3 regions of the Methylobacterium sp. 190mf genome follow, and region 2 is predicted to be linked to each of the others. Evidence: predicted binding sites of a transcription regulator. Region 2 holds the regulator's gene; each other region holds the start of a gene.
The links. Region 2 encodes PhoB, which activates phosphate uptake and scavenging genes when phosphate is short. Its sites were predicted from a motif close to TGTCATNNANCTGTCAT; they were not measured.
Positions count from the first base shown of each region.

Region 1: C4T42_RS07595 (UDP-2,3-diacylglucosamine diphosphatase) is a predicted target of PhoB. The motif match lies at 2,442-2,458, and genes of this name have one in related genera.
Region 3: phnC (phosphonate ABC transporter ATP-binding protein) is a predicted target of PhoB. The motif match lies at 1,929-1,945, and genes of this name have one in related genera.

Region 1 is NZ_FNVI01000005.1:103,696-109,167, reverse strand. It holds gene C4T42_RS07605 (D-2-hydroxyacid dehydrogenase) at 1-677, opposite strand, end outside; gene C4T42_RS07600 (aminotransferase class V-fold PLP-dependent enzyme) at 781-1,989, opposite strand; gene C4T42_RS07595 (UDP-2,3-diacylglucosamine diphosphatase) at 2,509-3,324, shown strand; gene C4T42_RS07590 (glycosyltransferase family 1 protein) at 3,335-4,381, shown strand; gene C4T42_RS07585 (ribonuclease HII) at 4,420-5,094, shown strand; gene C4T42_RS07580 (HAMP domain-containing methyl-accepting chemotaxis protein) at 5,108-5,472, opposite strand, start outside.
Region 2 is NZ_FNVI01000015.1:117,545-123,016, reverse strand. It holds gene pstA (phosphate ABC transporter permease PstA) at 1-558, shown strand, start outside; gene pstB (phosphate ABC transporter ATP-binding protein PstB) at 581-1,396, shown strand; gene phoU (phosphate signaling complex protein PhoU) at 1,506-2,225, shown strand; gene phoB (phosphate regulon transcriptional regulator PhoB) at 2,348-3,043, shown strand; gene C4T42_RS18780 (protein-disulfide reductase DsbD domain-containing protein) at 3,223-5,379, opposite strand.
Region 3 is NZ_FNVI01000019.1:129,473-134,944, reverse strand. It holds gene phnD (phosphonate ABC transporter substrate-binding protein) at 1-892, opposite strand, end outside; gene phnC (phosphonate ABC transporter ATP-binding protein) at 1,037-1,885, opposite strand; gene C4T42_RS21745 (chloramphenicol acetyltransferase) at 2,000-2,620, opposite strand; gene C4T42_RS21740 (DUF1045 domain-containing protein) at 2,613-3,299, opposite strand; gene C4T42_RS21735 (ceramide glucosyltransferase) at 3,325-4,473, opposite strand; gene C4T42_RS21730 (inorganic phosphate transporter) at 4,671-5,472, shown strand, end outside.

The DNA of each region.
Region 1 (5,472 bases), on a different contig from region 2:
ATGAGGATGGCGCTCTTCTTCATCTTCTTGAGCTCGGCGGCGCCGATCATCCCCTTGGTGTCGGGGGTCAGCGGCACGTGCAGCGTGATCACGTCGGACTGCGTCAGGATCGTCTCGAAATCGACCAGCCCGTCCTGCGGGAACACGTCGTAGGCGATGACCTTCATGCCCAGCGCCTCGGCGCGCTTGGCGATCGACTTGCCCAGCGCCCCGTAGCCGACGATGCCGAGCGTCGAGCCGGCGATGTCGTAGATCGGATAGTCGAAATAGCAGAACTGCTTGGACTTCGCCCAGTCGCCGCGCCGCACCGAGTTGGCGTAGGGCACGATCGCCCGGCGCAGGGCGAACATCAGCCCGACCACGTGCTCCGGCACGGTGTTGAACGCGTAGTTGCGGATGTTGACGACCGTGACCCCCTGGGCCTTGGCCTGGGCCTTGTCGACCACGTCGGTGCCGGTGGCGGCGACCGCGATCAGCTTCAGGTCGGGGAGCTGCTTCAGCGTCTCGGCCCGCATCGGGACCTTGTTGATCAGCGCGATCTCCGCGCCCTGGAGGCGGGAGACGATCTCCTCCGGCGTCCAGGTCGACTCGTGCTCGACGTATTCGTGGGGGAAATTGAACGGTCGGACCCTGGCATCGAGGGATTCACGATCCAGGAACACGATCTTCTTGGTCATAGGACCCCTCTCGTACGACGGGCGGTTTCCTCGATAGTCTTGTTCTTACTTGCGCGTCGGGGCGGGCCCGGCAACCCGGTCCCGCCCCGATCGCGTGCGCAGATCACGCCTTATGCAGCGGATTCTCGCGCAGGTAGCTGGAGGCCGCGGCGACGCCCGAGCCCGGCGTGACCTTGATGCCGCAATCGATCATGGCCATCTCGGCGCCCGCGATGGCACCCAGCAGCGACAGCTCGTTCAGGTCGCCCAGGTGACCGATGCGGAACACCTTGCCGGCGACTTTGGACAGGCCGGCGCCCAGCGAGAGGTTGTAGCGCTCGTAGGCGTGGGTGATCACCTTGGCGGCGTCGGCGCCCTCCGGCACCACGATCGCCGTGACCGTGTCGGAGTTCCACTTGGGCTCCTTGGCGCAGGGCTTGAGGCCCCAGGCCGCGACCGCCTGGCGGGTCGCCTCGGCGAGGACGTGGTGGCGGTGGTAGACGTTCTCCAGCCCCTCTTCCTTCACGACCGCCAGGGCCTCGCGCAGGCCGTAGAGCAGCGGCAGGACGGGGGTGTAGGGGAAGTAGCCGGTGGCGTTGGCGGCCAGCTGGTCCTTCCAGGCGAAGTAGGCGTGGCCGAGCCGGTCGTTGCGGCCGGTGCCGCTCTCGGCGATCTTGAGCGCCTTCGGGCTGATGCAGATCAGGCCGAGGCCGGCCGGCAGCATGAAGCCCTTCTGCGAGCCCGCGATGGCGCAGTCGACCTTCCACGCGTCCATCTCGAACGGCAGAGAGCCGATCGACGAGATGCCGTCCACGAACAGCAGAGCCGGGTGCCCGGCGGCGTCGATCGCCTTCCGCACAGCGCCGATGTCGCTGGTGACGCCGGTGGCGGTCTCGTTGTGGACGACCATGACGGCCTTGATCTTATGGTCCTTGTCGGCGCGCAGGGCCTCCTCGATCTTCTGCGGATCGGCGCCGGTGCCCCACTCCTCCTCCTGGACGACCACGTCGAGGCCGAGGCGCTGGGCCATGTCGACCCAGAGGTGGCTGAACTGGCCGTAGCGCGAGGTCAGCACCGTGTCGCCGCGGCAGAGGGTGTTGGACAGGGCCGATTCCCAGATGCCGGTGCCCGAGGACGGGAACAGGATGACCGTCCCGGCGGTCGAGCCGAACACCATCTTGGAGTCCTGCAGGAGCGGCTTCACCAGCTCGGGGAAGCTCGGCGAGCGGTGATCCTCCGACGGCACGTGCATGGCGCGCAGGACGCGCTCCGGGATGTTGGTGGGGCCCGGGATGAAGAGGTGGTTGCGACCGGGGCGCCGGGTTGCGGCCATGATGTTTCCTCCGAAAAGTCCATTGCGCGCGGGCGTGAACCCGCACCGGGTTGTCCAAGCGTCCTCAGGGAGTCGGTCCGGCGCCGTCGAGAGCGGCTCGCGCCGCACCCCCTCGAACGCCATCCTCTGCCGTGATCGGGGGGTCTCCGCGGAGCGGCAGGCGGCCTCACGCCGCTCGCGTCGCGGCGCGCCCCCGCGCGCCGGTCGCCTCCGAATTGCCGTCCCGTCCAACGGCTCCAGGGCCGTCCTCGCCGCCTTCCTGTCAAGGTCCGGCCGTGCTCGTGCCGAGCGGCCGGTTCTTGGTATTATGAGGCGGTGAAGCTCGAAAGGAAAACCGGAAAAACTTCCGGAACTTGCCAAAAAAATTTTTTGTGCGACGCAACGAAGCTACGCTCCGGTTGAGAGGCTTCGCGGCACCGCACACCGAAGTCTTTCCGCCCCGTCGGAACCCGCGTCATCAAACTGAGATCGGATCGCGCTCTGGATCCCGGCACCGTTCAGCCGCCGGGAGAGGGTGCCGTGGCCGAGGTTGAGGAGATGCCGGTCCGCGTGCGGACGCTGTTCCTGTCCGACCTGCATCTCGGCACGCGCGGCTGCCAGGCCGGCCTGCTGCTGTCGTTCCTGAAGGACTACGACGCCGACACGATCTACCTCGTCGGCGACATCGTGGACGGCTGGCAGCTGCGCTCGGGCTGGTACTGGCCGCAGGAGCACAACGACGTGGTGCAGAAGCTCCTGCGCAAGGTCCGCAAGGGCGCGCGGATCGTCTACCTGCCTGGCAACCACGACGAGTTCCTGCGCGACTACGTGGGCACGAGCTTCGGCGGCATCGAACTCGCCGAGACCGCGATCCACGAGGCGGCAGACGGCAAGCGCTACCTCGTCATCCACGGCGACCAGTTCGACATGGTCGTGCGCCACTCGCCGTGGCTCGCCCATCTGGGCGACGGCGCCTACACGCTGGCGCTCTCCCTCAACACGCTGATCAACAAGGTGCGGCGGCGGCTCGGCCTGTCCTACTGGTCGCTGTCGGCCTGGGCGAAGCTGCGCGTGAAGAACGCGGTGAGCTTCATCGGCCGCTTCGAGACGATCCTGGCCGAGGAGGCCCGCCGCCAGGGCGCCGACGGGGTGATCTGCGGCCACATCCACCACGCCGCGGACCGGCCGATCGGCGACCTGCGCTACCTCAACACCGGCGACTGGGTGGAATCCTGCACCGGGCTCGTGGAGCACTACGACGGCCGCATCGAGGTGTTGCACTACCCGAGCCTCCTGCGGGCGCGGGAGGCCGAGGTCGTGCCGCAGCCCCTGCCGGGCCGGCGCGCGGTGGCGTGAGGGCGCCGCCGTGAAGCTCCTGATCGCCAGCGACGCGTGGCACCCCCAGGTGAACGGCGTCGTGCGCTCCCTCGAGCAGATGGTCCGGCGCGCGCCCGAGCACGGCTTCGCCACGACGCTGCTGTCCGTCGCGGATTTCCGCTCGCTGCCGCTGCCGGGCTACCCGGAGATCCGCCTCGCCTATGCCGGGCGCGAGCGGGTGGCGGCGCGCTGGCGGGCCGAGCGGCCGAGCCACGTGCACATCGCCACGGAGGGGCCGGTCGGCCTCGCGGCGCGCCGGCACTGCCTCGCGCACGACCTGCCCTTCACGACGAGCTACCACACGCGCTTCCCGGAATACCTCGCCGCCCGCGCCCCGGTGCCGGAGGCGTGGTCCTACGCGTACCTGCGCCGGTTCCACGGCGCCGCCCGCGGGACGATGGTCAGCACCGCCTCGCTCCAGGGCGAGCTCGCGGCGCGGGGTTTCGGCCGGCTGATGCGCTGGACCCGGGGCGTGGACACGGAGCGGTTCCGGCCGGCCGAGCCCGGGACGCCCGTGCCGGCGGAACTCGCCGGCCTGCCGGGGCCGCTGTTCCTCTACGTCGGGCGGCTGGCGGTGGAGAAGAACGTCGCGGCCTTCCTCGCCCTCGACCTGCCCGGCACCAAGGTGGTGGTCGGCGACGGCCCGGACCGCGCGCGGCTGCAGGCGCTCGCGCCGGCGGCGCACTTCCTCGGCACCCGCACCGGCGCGGACCTCTCGGCGGTCTACGCGGCCTGCGACGTCTTCGTCTTCCCGAGCCTCACCGACACGTTCGGCATCGTGCTCCTGGAGGCCCTGGCCAGCGGCCTCCCGGTGGCGGCCTTCCCGGTGCCGGGTCCGAACGACGTCGTCGGCGGCACGCGGGTCGGCGTGCTCGACCCGGACCTGCGGGTCGCCGCGCTGGCGGCCCTGCGCCTGTCGCGCGCCGAGTGCCGGGCCGAGGCCCTGCGCCGCGGCTGGGACGTGAGCGCGCGGCAGTTCTTCGGTAACATCGTCGAGGCGCATGGGGGCGCCCGGAGCACCCGCGACGCCGCCTGACGCGTGACGGCGTCCGCGCGGAATGGCAGGAGGGCGCGATGCCGCCCGCCAAGCCACCCGCCAAGCCGCCAGCCGGATCGCCCGCCGGACCGGCCGGGTCCGCCAGAGCCCGGCCCCCGGTCGCCGGGCCGTTCGATCCCGCCCGGGCCGCCGCCTATCCGGCGGCGATCGGCTGCGACGAGGTCGGGCGCGGCGCGCTCTGCGGACCCGTGGTGGTGGCCGCGGTCTGGTTCGATCCGGCGGCGATCCCGGCCGACCTGCTCGCGGCCCTCGACGACAGCAAGCGCGTCCCCGAGCCCGTGCGCGACCGGCTGGCCCCCCTGATCCGCGCCCACGCGCGGGTCGCGGTGGCGGCGGGGTCGCGCGCCCTGATCGACCGGATCAACATCCGCGGCGCGACCCTCGACGCCATGGCGCGGGCGGTGGCGCGGCTCGGCCTCGCCGCGCCCGTGCTGGTCGACGGGCGCGACGCTCTGCCGGGCTTGCCCGGCCGCGCCGTCGTCGGCGGCGACCACTTGGTGCCCCAGATCGCCGCCGCGTCGATCGTCGCCAAGGTGCTCCGGGACCAGCTGATGCGGCGGCTCGCCCGGCGCCATCCCGGCTACGGCTGGGAGCGCAACGTCGGCTACGGGACGGCCGTCCACCGCGCCGGCCTGACGCAGCTCGGGCGCAGCCCCCACCACCGGCTCAGCTTCACCCGCGGCTTCGACTGAGCCGGGCGACGGGTCACGCGGCCCGGACGCCGGTGAGGAAGCGCTCGACCTCCGCGGCGAGTTCCTCCGACTGACGCGTGAGCGCGGTGGCGGCCGTCAGCACGTGGTCGGCCGCGTGGCCGGTTCGGTCGGCCGCCTGCGCCACGCCGGCGATGTTGCCGGTGACCTCCTGCGTGCCGGCATTGGCCTGGGCGACATTGCGGACGATCTCCTGCGTCGCCGCCCCCTGCTGCTCCACCGCGGCCGCGATGGCGGCGGCCACGGCGTCGATCTCCCCGATCCGGCCGGTGATCGTCCCGATCGCCCGCACCGCCTGACCGGTCACGGCCCGGATCTCGCCGATCTGCCGGCCGACCTCGTCGGTGGCCCGACCGGTCT
Region 2 (5,472 bases):
CGCGGCTCGAAGCTGGCCGCCCTGATCCGCTTCCTCAACGACGTCCTGCTCTCGGCGCCGTCGATCCTGATCGGCCTGTTCGTCTACACGCTGATGGTGCGGCCGATGGGCACCTACTCGGGCTGGGCCGGCGGCGTGGCGCTGGCGATCATCGCCGTGCCGGTGATCGTGCGCACCACCGAGGACATGCTGCGCCTCGTGCCCGGCACCCTGCGGGAGGCCGGCGCGGCGCTCGGCGCGCCGCCCTCGACGGTGATCATGAGCGTGACCTGGCGGGCGGCCTCGGCCGGAATCGTCACCGGCATCATCCTGGCTCTCGCCCGCATCGCCGGCGAGACCGCGCCGCTGCTGTTCACCGCGCTCAACAACAATTCCTGGTTCTCGGCCAACCTGATGGGCGGCGTCGCGAACCTGCCGGTGATGATCTACCAGTTCGCCCTCTCGCCCTACCCGAACTGGCAGGGCCTGGCCTGGGCGGGCGCGCTCCTGATCACCACCACCATCCTGGCGCTGTCGATCATCGCGCGCCTCGTGATCAAGCCGCAGGCCTCGCGCTGAGCCCCCTTTCGAGGACACGACGATGAACGCCGCCTCCGCGATCCCCACGGTCGAGCTGAACCGCAACCGCGCCGAAGAGGGCGGCCCCGTGCGGATCGCCGTCAAGGACCTGAACTTCTACTACGGCAGCTTCCACGGGCTGAAGGACGTCAACCTCAACTTCCACGACCGGCAGGTGACGGCGCTGATCGGCCCCTCCGGCTGCGGCAAGTCCACCCTGCTGCGCTGCTTCAACCGGATCTACAGCCTCTACCCGGAGCAGCGCGCGGAGGGCGAGATCCTGCTCGACGGCGAGAACATCCTCAGCCCCTCCGTCGACCTGAACGAGCTGCGCTCGCGCATCGGCATGGTGTTCCAGAAGCCGACGCCGTTCCCGATGTCGATCTACGACAACGTGGCCTTCGGCCTGCGCCTCTACGAGAAGCTGCCGAAATCCGAGCTCGACGGCCGGATCGAGGAATCCCTGCGCAAGGCCGCCCTCTGGGACGAGGTGAAGGACAAGCTCCGGCAGCCCGGGACCGGCCTGTCGGGCGGCCAGCAGCAGCGCCTGTGCATCGCCCGGACGGTGGCGCAGAAGCCGGAGGTGATCCTGTTCGACGAGCCGACCTCGGCGCTCGACCCGATCTCCACCGGCCGCATCGAGGAGCTGATCGAGCAGCTGCGCGACGAGTTCACCATCGTGATCGTCACCCACAACATGCAGCAGGCGGCGCGCATCTCGCAGTTCACCGCCTTCATGTATCTGGGGCAGCTCGTCGAGTTCGGTCCGACCAACCGGATGTTCATGAACCCGACGGAACGCCGCACGCAGGACTACATCACCGGCCGCTTCGGCTAGTCTGCCGGGCCGCTCCGGTCCCGGGACCGCCGCTCGCGTCTCCGGCGCGCCGGCGGGTCCCGCAAGCCTCCCGGAGGGCCGTCCCCGGGACCCCATCGAAGGATCCGCCATGCCCGGCCATATCGTCACCTCCTACGACACCGACCTGGAGAACCTGCGTCGCTCGATCTCGGAGATGGGCGGCGTCGCCGAGAAGATGACCGCGGAGGCGACCGACGCCCTCGTGCGCCGGGACGACACGCTCGCCCAGGCGGTGATCCTCGCCGACAAGCGCCTCGACGCGCTGCAGCGGGACATCGAGGAGCGCGCCGTGCTGCTGATCGCCCGGCGCCAGCCCCTGGCGATCGACCTGCGCGAGACCATCTCGGCGATCCGCGTCTCCGGCGATCTGGAGCGGATCGGCGACCTCGCCAAGAACGTCGCCAAGCGCGTGGTGGCGATCTCCGACCAGGCGCCGGCCCAGAAGATCGTGCTCGGCGTGCGCCACATGAGCGACCTCGCCGAGGGTCAGCTCAAGGACGTGCTCGACGCCTACGGGAGCCGCGACGTCCAGGCGGCCCACGACGTCTGGGAGCGCGACGGCGAGATCGACGCCCTGTACAATTCCCTGTTCCGCGAGCTCCTGACCTACATGATGGAGGATCCGCGCAACATCTCGTTCTGCACGCATCTCCTGTTCTGCGCGAAGAACGTCGAGCGCATCGGCGACCACACCACCAACATCGCCGAGACGATCCACTACCTCGCCACGGGCGAGACGCTGGCGGGTGACCGGCCGAAGAACGACGCGTCGAACTACGCGACCGTGGACGGCGTGCAGGCGCCGTGAGGCGCCGACCCCGGCGCCTTCCTGTGGGCGCGGCCGGGGTCACTCTCCGTGCGGGTTGAGGCGGGGCGGCGCCTCCTGCACCATCCGGGGACCGCCCGCAGAACGAGTCTTCGAACGTGAGCATGCAAGTCCTGATCGTCGAGGACGAGGAGGCCCTGAGCACGCTGCTCCGCTACAACCTGGAGGCCGAGGGCTTCCTGGTGGATTCGGCGGCGCGCGGCGACGACGCCGAGCTGCTCCTGGCGGAGCGGATCCCGGACCTCGTCCTGCTCGACTGGATGCTGCCCGGCCTCTCGGGGATCGAGCTGTGCCGCCGGATCCGGGCGCGCCGGGAGACCGAGCGCCTGCCGGTGATTATGCTCACCGCCCGGGGCGAGGAGGGCGACCGCGTCCGCGGTCTCGGCACGGGCGCCGACGACTACATCGTCAAGCCGTTCTCGGTCCCGGAGCTGCTCGCCCGGATCCGCGCGCTCCTGCGCCGGGCCAAGCCCGCCCACGTCTCGGACCGGCTAGCGGCCGGCGACCTGGAACTCGACCGCACCGGCCACCGCGTCCGCCGCGGCGGCGAGGAGCTGCATCTGGGCCCCACGGAGTTCCGGCTCCTGGAATTCCTGATGCTGGCGCCGGGCCGGGTCTTCTCCCGCGAGCAGCTCCTCGACGGGGTGTGGGGCCACGACGTCTACATCGACGAGCGTACCGTCGACGTCCATGTCGGGCGGCTGCGCAAGGCGCTGAACGGCCCGCGCCAGACCGACCCGATCCGTACGGTCCGGGGCTCGGGCTACGCCTTCGACGAGACCTTCTCGCTGGAGGCCTGAGGCGGCCTCACTGGCCGTCCGGATAGGACTTCGCTCCGGCGCACCGTCATCGCGAGCGCAGCGAAGCGACCCAGGGCGGCGGGACGCCGATGCGCGCGGCGCTGCTGGGTTGCTTCGCTCCGCTCGCAAAGACGGTGGGACGGGCCCGCGAAGATCCGCGCGTCCCGGTCTCCAGGGATTCAGCGCGCCAGCGCCGCGCTCCGGCCCGAGGCGGCCGGCACCGCCTCCAGCGCCGCCAGGACCGTCCCCTCGGTGAGGATCTGCGGCAGCACCTGGGGCTCTCCCGTCCCGGTATAGAGCAGGTAGAGCGGGACGCCGCTGCGCCCGTGCTTCTCCAGGAGGCGGGTAATCTCGGGGTTCTGGTTGGTCCAGTCGCCCTTCATGTAGGTCACGCCGCGCTCGGCCATCGCGGCCCGCACGGCCTTGGTGTTGAGCGAGGTCGCCTCGTTGACCGCGCAGGTGATGCACCACGCGGCGGTCATGTCCACGAAGACGGGGCGGTGCGCGTCGACCAGGGCGTCGAGGCGCGCCTGCGTGAACGGCTCGATCCCGTCGGCGGCGGCCTGCGCGGCCGGCGCGGCGCGGTCCCGGGGCAGGGTGACGGCGAGGGCCCCAACGGCGATCAGCGCCAGCGCGGCGGCGGCCTGCGCGACCCGGCCGGCCCGCGGCGGGGCGGCGCGGCCGTGCTCCCAGGCCCAGGCGGCGAAGCCCACGAGGACGAGGCCGATCAGCGCCGCCAGCAGCCCGCGCGGGTCGACCTGCTGCGCCAGCACCCAGATCAGCCACGCCACGGTGGCGTAGACCGGGAAGGCCAGCACCTGCTTGAGGGTCTCCATCCAGGCGCCCGGCCGCGGCAGCGCCCGCAGGGCCGGCGGCCAGAGGGTCAGGAGCAGGAAGGGCAGGGCGAGGCCGAGGCCGAGGCTCGCGAAGACGGCGAGCGCCACGCCGGCGCTCTGGGTCAGCGCGAAGCCCACCGCCGAGCCCATGAACGGCGCCGTGCAGGGCGTCGCCACCAGGGTCGCGAGCACGCCGGTGAAGAACGAGCCGCTCAGGCCGCCGCGCCGGGTGAGGCCGTCGCCGAGGCCGGCGAGCCGGCCTCCGACATGGACCGCGCCCGAGAGGCTCAGGCCCATCGCGAACAGCAGGTAGGCGAGCCCCGCCACGATGGCGGGCGACTGGAGCTGGAACCCCCAGCCGATCGCGGCCCCGCCGCTCTTCAGGCCGATCAGCGCGGCGGCGAGCGCCAGGAAGCTCGCCAGGACGCCGGCCGTGTAGGCGAGGCCGTGGAGCCGCAGCCGAGCCGGCCCCTCGCCCGCGTGCCGCACGAGGCCGAGCACCTTGATCGACAGGACCGGGAAGACGCAGGGCATCAGATTGAGGATCAGGCCGCCGAGGAAGGCGAAGGCCGCGGCGGTCGCCAGCGTCAGCGCGTCGAAGTCGGCGGCGGCCGGCGCGGTCGCGGGCGGCGCGGTCGCGGCCGGCGCCGCGGCGGCCGGGAGGACCGGCTCGTCGCCGTACGCGAAGGCGAGCCGGCGGGTCCCGGCGGCGTCGACCGCCTCGACCGTCAGGACGCCGGGCAGCGCGGCGGGCACCGGGTCGGTCGGGCTGCTCCGGGCGAGGGTCAGGTGCAGGCCGGTCCCGTCGACGCTCATCACCTGCGCGGCGGCGTTGTCGATCGCCGTCTCGGCGTAGGGGAAGTACGCGGCGTTCCGGACCGCCTCGGGCTTGAGGCCGGCCGCGACGAAATCGAGGCGCAGGGTGTCGCCCTGGCTCGACAGGCTCAGGGGCCAGAGCGCCGGCACGGGGAGCGCGGCGCGGGCGCGCGCGAACAGCGCGGCGTTGGCCGGGTCCGGCTCGGCCTTGCCGACCGGCAGGGTCAGGGCGAGATCGGCCGAGCCGGGCACGCACTCGGTCTCGCAGACGAGGTAAGTCAGCTTGGCCTGGATCCGCACCGGGTCGGCCGGGTCGAGGCTCGGCGGCGGCGTCACCGGGACGAGGAGCGTGACCTCACCCTCGTAGCCGTAGTTCATGAGAGTCGCGATCGGGATGCGCTCCGGCGCCGGCCAGCGGATCGCGCTCGCGTTGAAGCCGGCCGGCAGAGTCCAGGTCACCTCCGGGGGCAAGCCGGAATCGCCCGGGTTGCGCCAGTAGACGTGCCAGCCGGGCTTGACCTGCATCCGCACCGCCAGCGTGAAGGGCTGCGCGCCGGCGACGGCGGCGGGCTCGGCCACGAGGCTCGCGCGCACGAGGTCCGCGGGCGTGCGGAACCCCTGTGCCGCGGCGGCCGAGAGGCTCGCGGCGACGGCCAGGATCAGGAGGGCGAGGCGGCGGATCATGCTGTCCCTTCGCGCGCGGGGCGGTCGCGGTTTCACGCGCGGCGTGTCGGGCTCGGCGCGGGCGTTTCCATGGCGTCCGGTCTTACCATGGCG
Region 3 (5,472 bases), on a different contig from region 2:
TGTCGATGATCGGCTGGTAATCCTTGAGGGTCACCGGCGTGAGATCCTGGTCCTTGCCGTCGGAGAGCCGGTCGAACGCGGCCTTGTCGGCCTTCGGCAGGGCCACGAAGGCGTTGCGGATCTTGGCCTTCAGGTCGTCCGGCAGGCTCGCCAGCACGGCGAAGGGCCCCTCCGGCAGGAAGTCGGACTTGAACACGACCCGGAAGTCCGACTGCTGCATCGGCGTGCCGTCGGGCTTCTTGAGCATGCCCTTGGCGGCCATGCGGGTGACCATCGTGTCGGTCTCGGAATTCCACAGGTTGGCGGCGGCGTCGGCCGTGCCCTGGGTGAGCGCCAGGACGGCGTTCTCGTGGCTGCCCGCGTAGAAGGTCTTGCCGAAGAACTTCTCGACGTCGTAGCCGGCCCGCTTCAGGAAGAAGCGCGGCGCCTGATTGCCGGAGGTGGAGTTCGGATCGACCAGCGCGAGGTTCTTGCCCTTGAGATCCTCGACGGTCTTGTAGGGGCTGGAGGCCAGCACGTAGACCACCGAATAGTAGCCCGAGGCGCCGGTCTCGTGCTTCTGGTTGACGATCGGCTCGATCTTCACGCCGGTCATCACGGCCCGCGCGAACGAGGCCGGCCCGTACCACGCGATCTGGATGTTGCCGGCGCGCTGGCCCTCGATCACGGCGGCGTAGTCGCTCGCCACCCGCAGCTTGACCGGCACGCCGAGCGTCTTGGTCAGGTAGGCGGTGAGCGGCGCCCAGCGGTCGGCGGTGCCCGAGGCGTTCTCGGCCGGGATCACGCCCAGCGTCAGCTCCGGATACTGGGCCTTCCAGTCCTGGGCGGCGGCCGGCAGGCCGAGGAGGGCGAGGGCCGCGGCGGCGGCGGCGAGGGTGCGTCGGGTGATCATCGGGTCGTCCTTCGTGGCGTCGGCGAGGTTCAGCCGGCCGGAGGCCGGTCGGGCGTTTCCAAGACGGTGCATTTTGGCGGTGCGCTCTGGCGGTGCGCTCTGGCGGTGCGCTCTGGCGGTGTTCGTTGGGGCCCGGGGCCCGGATCAGGCGCCGAGGGCGGCCTCGCGGACCGGCCGCGCCGGCACGTGACCGGGCCGGCCCGGCATCGCGGCCCGCTGCTCCGCCTCGCGCTGCGCGGAATCGTCCAGCACCTCGCCGGCCTCCAGGCCGTAGAGCCGGCGCGCCACGTCCTCGGTGAGGTCGAAGGGGCCGCCCTCGAACACGACCCGCCCGGCCGCGAGGCCGACGAGGCGGTCGCAGTAGGCGCGGGCGAGGTCGAGGGAGTGCAGGTTGCACAGCACCGTGATGCCGTAGCGCCGGTTCACGTCGGCGAGCGCGTCCATCACGAGCCGCGTGTTGCGCGGGTCGAGCGAGGCGACCGGCTCGTCGGCGAGCAGGATCTCGGGTTCCTGCACGAGGGCGCGGGCGATGGCGACGCGCTGCTGCTGGCCGCCCGACAGGCCGTCGGCCCGCTGGCCGGCGAACTCGCCCATGTCGAAGCTCTCCAGGGCGGCGAGGGCCATGGCGCGGTCCTCGGCGGACCATTGCCGGAGCAGGGCGCGGTGGGTCGGCACGTGGCTGAGGCGCCCCATCAGCACGTTGGTCATAACGTCGAGCCGGCCGACGAGGTTGAACTGCTGGAAGATCATGGCGCAGCGGGTGCGCCACTCGCGCAGCGGGCGGCCGCGCAGGGTGGTGACCTCGCGGCCGTCGTGGAGGATGCGCCCCGAGCTCGGATCCGCCAGCCGGTTGATGAGGCGCAGCAGCGTGGACTTGCCGGCACCGGACCGGCCGATCACCCCGACGAAGCTGCCGGGCTCGATCCGGAGCGACACGCCGTCGACGGCGCGTCGGTCGCCGTACTGGCGCGTGAGATCCTCGATAACCAGCATGCCACCATCCGCCGGGGAACGGCCGCACGTAGACGCCGGTTTGACGACGATTGGATGACGTATTCGGGACGATTATATTTGCCGGCGCAGCATCTCGGCTTTTCGATAGCCGACTTAATCTTCGTGGCGCTCCAGGAATGCTTCGATGGGCAGCCCGCGGAAATCCGGCAGCGCCCGGCGCAGGCGCTCGTGGTCCCAGTCCCACCACGCCAAGCGGGTCAGACGGTCCGCGACCGCCTCGGGGAAGCGGCGCCGGACCGGCCGGGCGGGATTGCCGACGACGATCGTGTAGGGCTCGACGTCGCGGGTGACGATGGCGCCCGCCCCCACCACCGCGCCGGTGCCGATCGTGCGCCCGGGCAGGACGACCGCGCCGTGGCCGATCCAGACATCGTGGCCGATCGCCACCGGGCTCGCCCGGCGCCGGTCGAAGAAGGCGGGCTCGTCCGATTCTTCCGGCCAGTAGGCGCGCGCCCGGTAGGTGAAGTGCGCCTGCGACGCCCGCTCCATCGGGTGGTTGCCGGGATTGATCCGCACGCTGGCGGCGATCGAGCAGAACTTTCCGATCGCGGTGTAGATCACCTCGCCGTCCTCACCGATGTAGGAATAGTCGTCGAGGGTCGTCTCGGTGAGGCGGGTGCGGGCGCCGACCTCGGTGTAGCGGCCGAGGCGGCTGTCAACGACCCGGGCGCTCGGATCGAGCGCGGGTTCGAGGCCGAGGGGGCGGTCAACCACGGGCCTCTCCGAAGGGCAGGCGCGCCAGGAGCCGGAACGGTCCCGACCCGTCCTGGGTCAGGAGGCTGACGGCGTCGATCCGCAGGGGCTCCGGTCCCGCGGCGGCGTAGGCCTCGGACAGGCGCCGGTGCCAGAGGTCGCGCTCCGCCTCCGGCAGGGCGTCGGTCAGGGTCATGTGGAAGCGGAAGGCCTCGAACACGTAGGGGTAGCCCCAGCGGTCGAGGAGCGCGCGGCCGCGCGGGTCGAGGCGCTCCGGCCGGCGCTTGGCGCGCTCGGCCTCCGTGAGCGGTGCCCGGAACGGGTCGAGGGCGGCGACGCACTCGGCGGCGAGGAGCCCGAGTTCCGGCGGGGGTGTCTCCGGCACCAGGGCGAGGAACGGCCCGAGGGCGGCGACCCGGAGCGGCCCCACCGCCACCGGCGGGTGCGCGGCCGCGAGGGCGCGGGCGGCGGCCACGAGGTCGGCCTCCCCGGTGCCCGGGGCGAGGCGCAGCGGCGCCTTGAGGGTGGCGTGGAACCCGTAGACCCGCGCGCCCGCCGTGACGGGTGCGAGATCGCCGAGCCCCTCCGGGTGCGGGACCGGCAGCCCGGTGACGTTGTCGGTGCCGAGGATCGCCCGGCCGAAGCCTTCGAGGCGCGAATCCGGGGCGGGCAGCCAGTAGAGGGCGTAGCGGCGCGACACGTCAGGGCCTCCGATCGCCGGGCGGTCAGGCCGTCGGCGCGTAGGTGCGCGCGTCGGCGGCCCGCCGGGGGCGCACGTCCATGGCATTGCCCCGCCACACGATGGCGCTCCGCATCCAGGCGCCGACCCAGATCGCCGGGATCAGGGCGTCGCGCGCCAGGAAGGCGGCCAGCGTGCGGGGCGAGCGGTGCCAGCCCGCGCGGAGAGCGAGCCGGTGCTCCGCGGCATAGCACAGGGCGGCGAGGCCGGCAGCGCCCGCGAGGCCCGCGAGGCTTCCGGCCCAGAGGGCGACGAGGAGCGCCGGCAGCAGGACGCCGCTGCCGATCTCGGGGGCGAAGAACAGCGGGAAGGTCACGCGGCGCAGGCGCGCCCAGCGCAGCTGCCGCGCCCAGACCTCCCGGAAGCCGCGCGGGCCGAGCGGCTGCTCGAACGGGCTCGCCACGAGGTGGACCCGCTTGCCGGCGGCGCGCACGAGCTTGGTGGCGGCCGCGTCCTCGGCGATCTCGGCCGCGAGCGCCTGGAGGCCACCCTGCGCCTCCAGGAAGGGCTTGTGCCAGAGCATGCTCTTGCCCTGCGCGAAGCCCAGCCCGAAGGCCTCGGCGGCGTATTGCCAGCGCGCCTGCAGGGTGTTCAGGAAGGCGCACTCCACCTCCGCCATGAAGCTGCCCGGGCGGGCGCCGGCCGGGGTGGAGCAGACGAGGCCGGTATCGGCGCGCCACGCCGCCTGCAGCCGCTGGAGGTAGTCCGGCGGCATGGCGACGTTGGAATCGGCGAGCACCACCCAGTCGTGGGCGGCGGCGCGCCAGCCGCGCAGGCAGTTGTTGAGCTTCGGGTTCGCGCTGACGCGCTCGTCGCCGAGGATCAGGCGGGCGGGCACGTGCGGGTGGGCCTCGATCAGGCGCTCCACCATCGGGACGATCGGGTCGGCCGGGTCGGCCACGCAGAAGATCAGCTCGTAGGACGGGTAGTCGAGGCGGAAGCTGCGGAGGAGCATCTCCTCGCTGTAGGCCTCGACCCCGCGCAGGGGGCGGACCAGGGAGACGGGCGCGCCGTCCGGGAACCGCGACGGGCCGTGGTCCCGGCCGAGGCGCCGGGCCGCGACGGCGATGCTGCCGATCTGGACGACGGCCAGGAGCGCGCCGAGGGACAGGGCCGGCACCGTGGCGTCAATCATGCGGATCCCTCGTGCGATCGGGCGAGCGGTCCGGTCCGCTAGCGGCCGGACCGCGTCAGGCGTGTGACAGCGCCGCCCGACGCTCTCGGACACGCACTCGGACACGCTCGCCGACGCGCGGCGTCGCGGGCCGTCACCCAACCGTCACCGCGCGGTTTTAATCCCCGCTCACCACGAAAGATTCCGCGCGAGGGTTCATGTCCGATACCGCCGTGATGCCGTCGGGAGCGGTGGGAGGCCGGAAGGCGGGCGGCCCGCGCCTCGACCACGGGATGCATCTCGGCGGGGTGGTGGCGTTCCTGCTCGTCCTCGTGGCGGGCCTGGGCTACGCGGTGGTGAGCCTCATCGCGGACATGAACGCGGTCGGGGAGGCGCCCCTGGCCTACGGCGCCTTCGCGCTGCTCGGCCTCGCCCTGCTGATCGCCCTCGCCTTCGAGTTCGTGAACGGCTTCCACGACACCGCCAACGCGGTCGCCACGGTGATCTACACCCACTCGATGCCGCCGCTCGTCGCGGTGATCTGGTCGGGCGTCTTCAACTTCCTCGGCGTGATGCTGTCCTCGGGCGCCGTGGCCTACGCGATCGTCACGCTGCTGCCGGTCGAGCTGATCCTCAACGTCGGCTCGCACGCGGGCTACGCGATGATCTTCGCGCTGCTGCTGGCGGCCATCATCTGGAACCTCGGGACCTGGGCGTTCGGGCTGCCGAACTCGTCGTCCCACGCGCTGATCGGCTCGGTGCTCGGCGTCGGCCTCGCCAACCAGCTGATGAACGGCGGCGACGGCACCGCGGGCGTCGACTGGACCCAGGCGCTCAACGTGTTCAAGGCGCTGCTGTTCTCGCCGGTCTGCGGCTTCGTGCTCGCGGCGCTGCTGCTGCTCGCCCTGAAGGTCACGGTCCGCCGCAGGGACCTCTACGAGGCGCCCGCGGGCGAGGCGCCGCCGCCCCCGTGGATCCGCGGCCTGCTGATCCTCACCTGCACGCTGGTCTCGTTCTTCC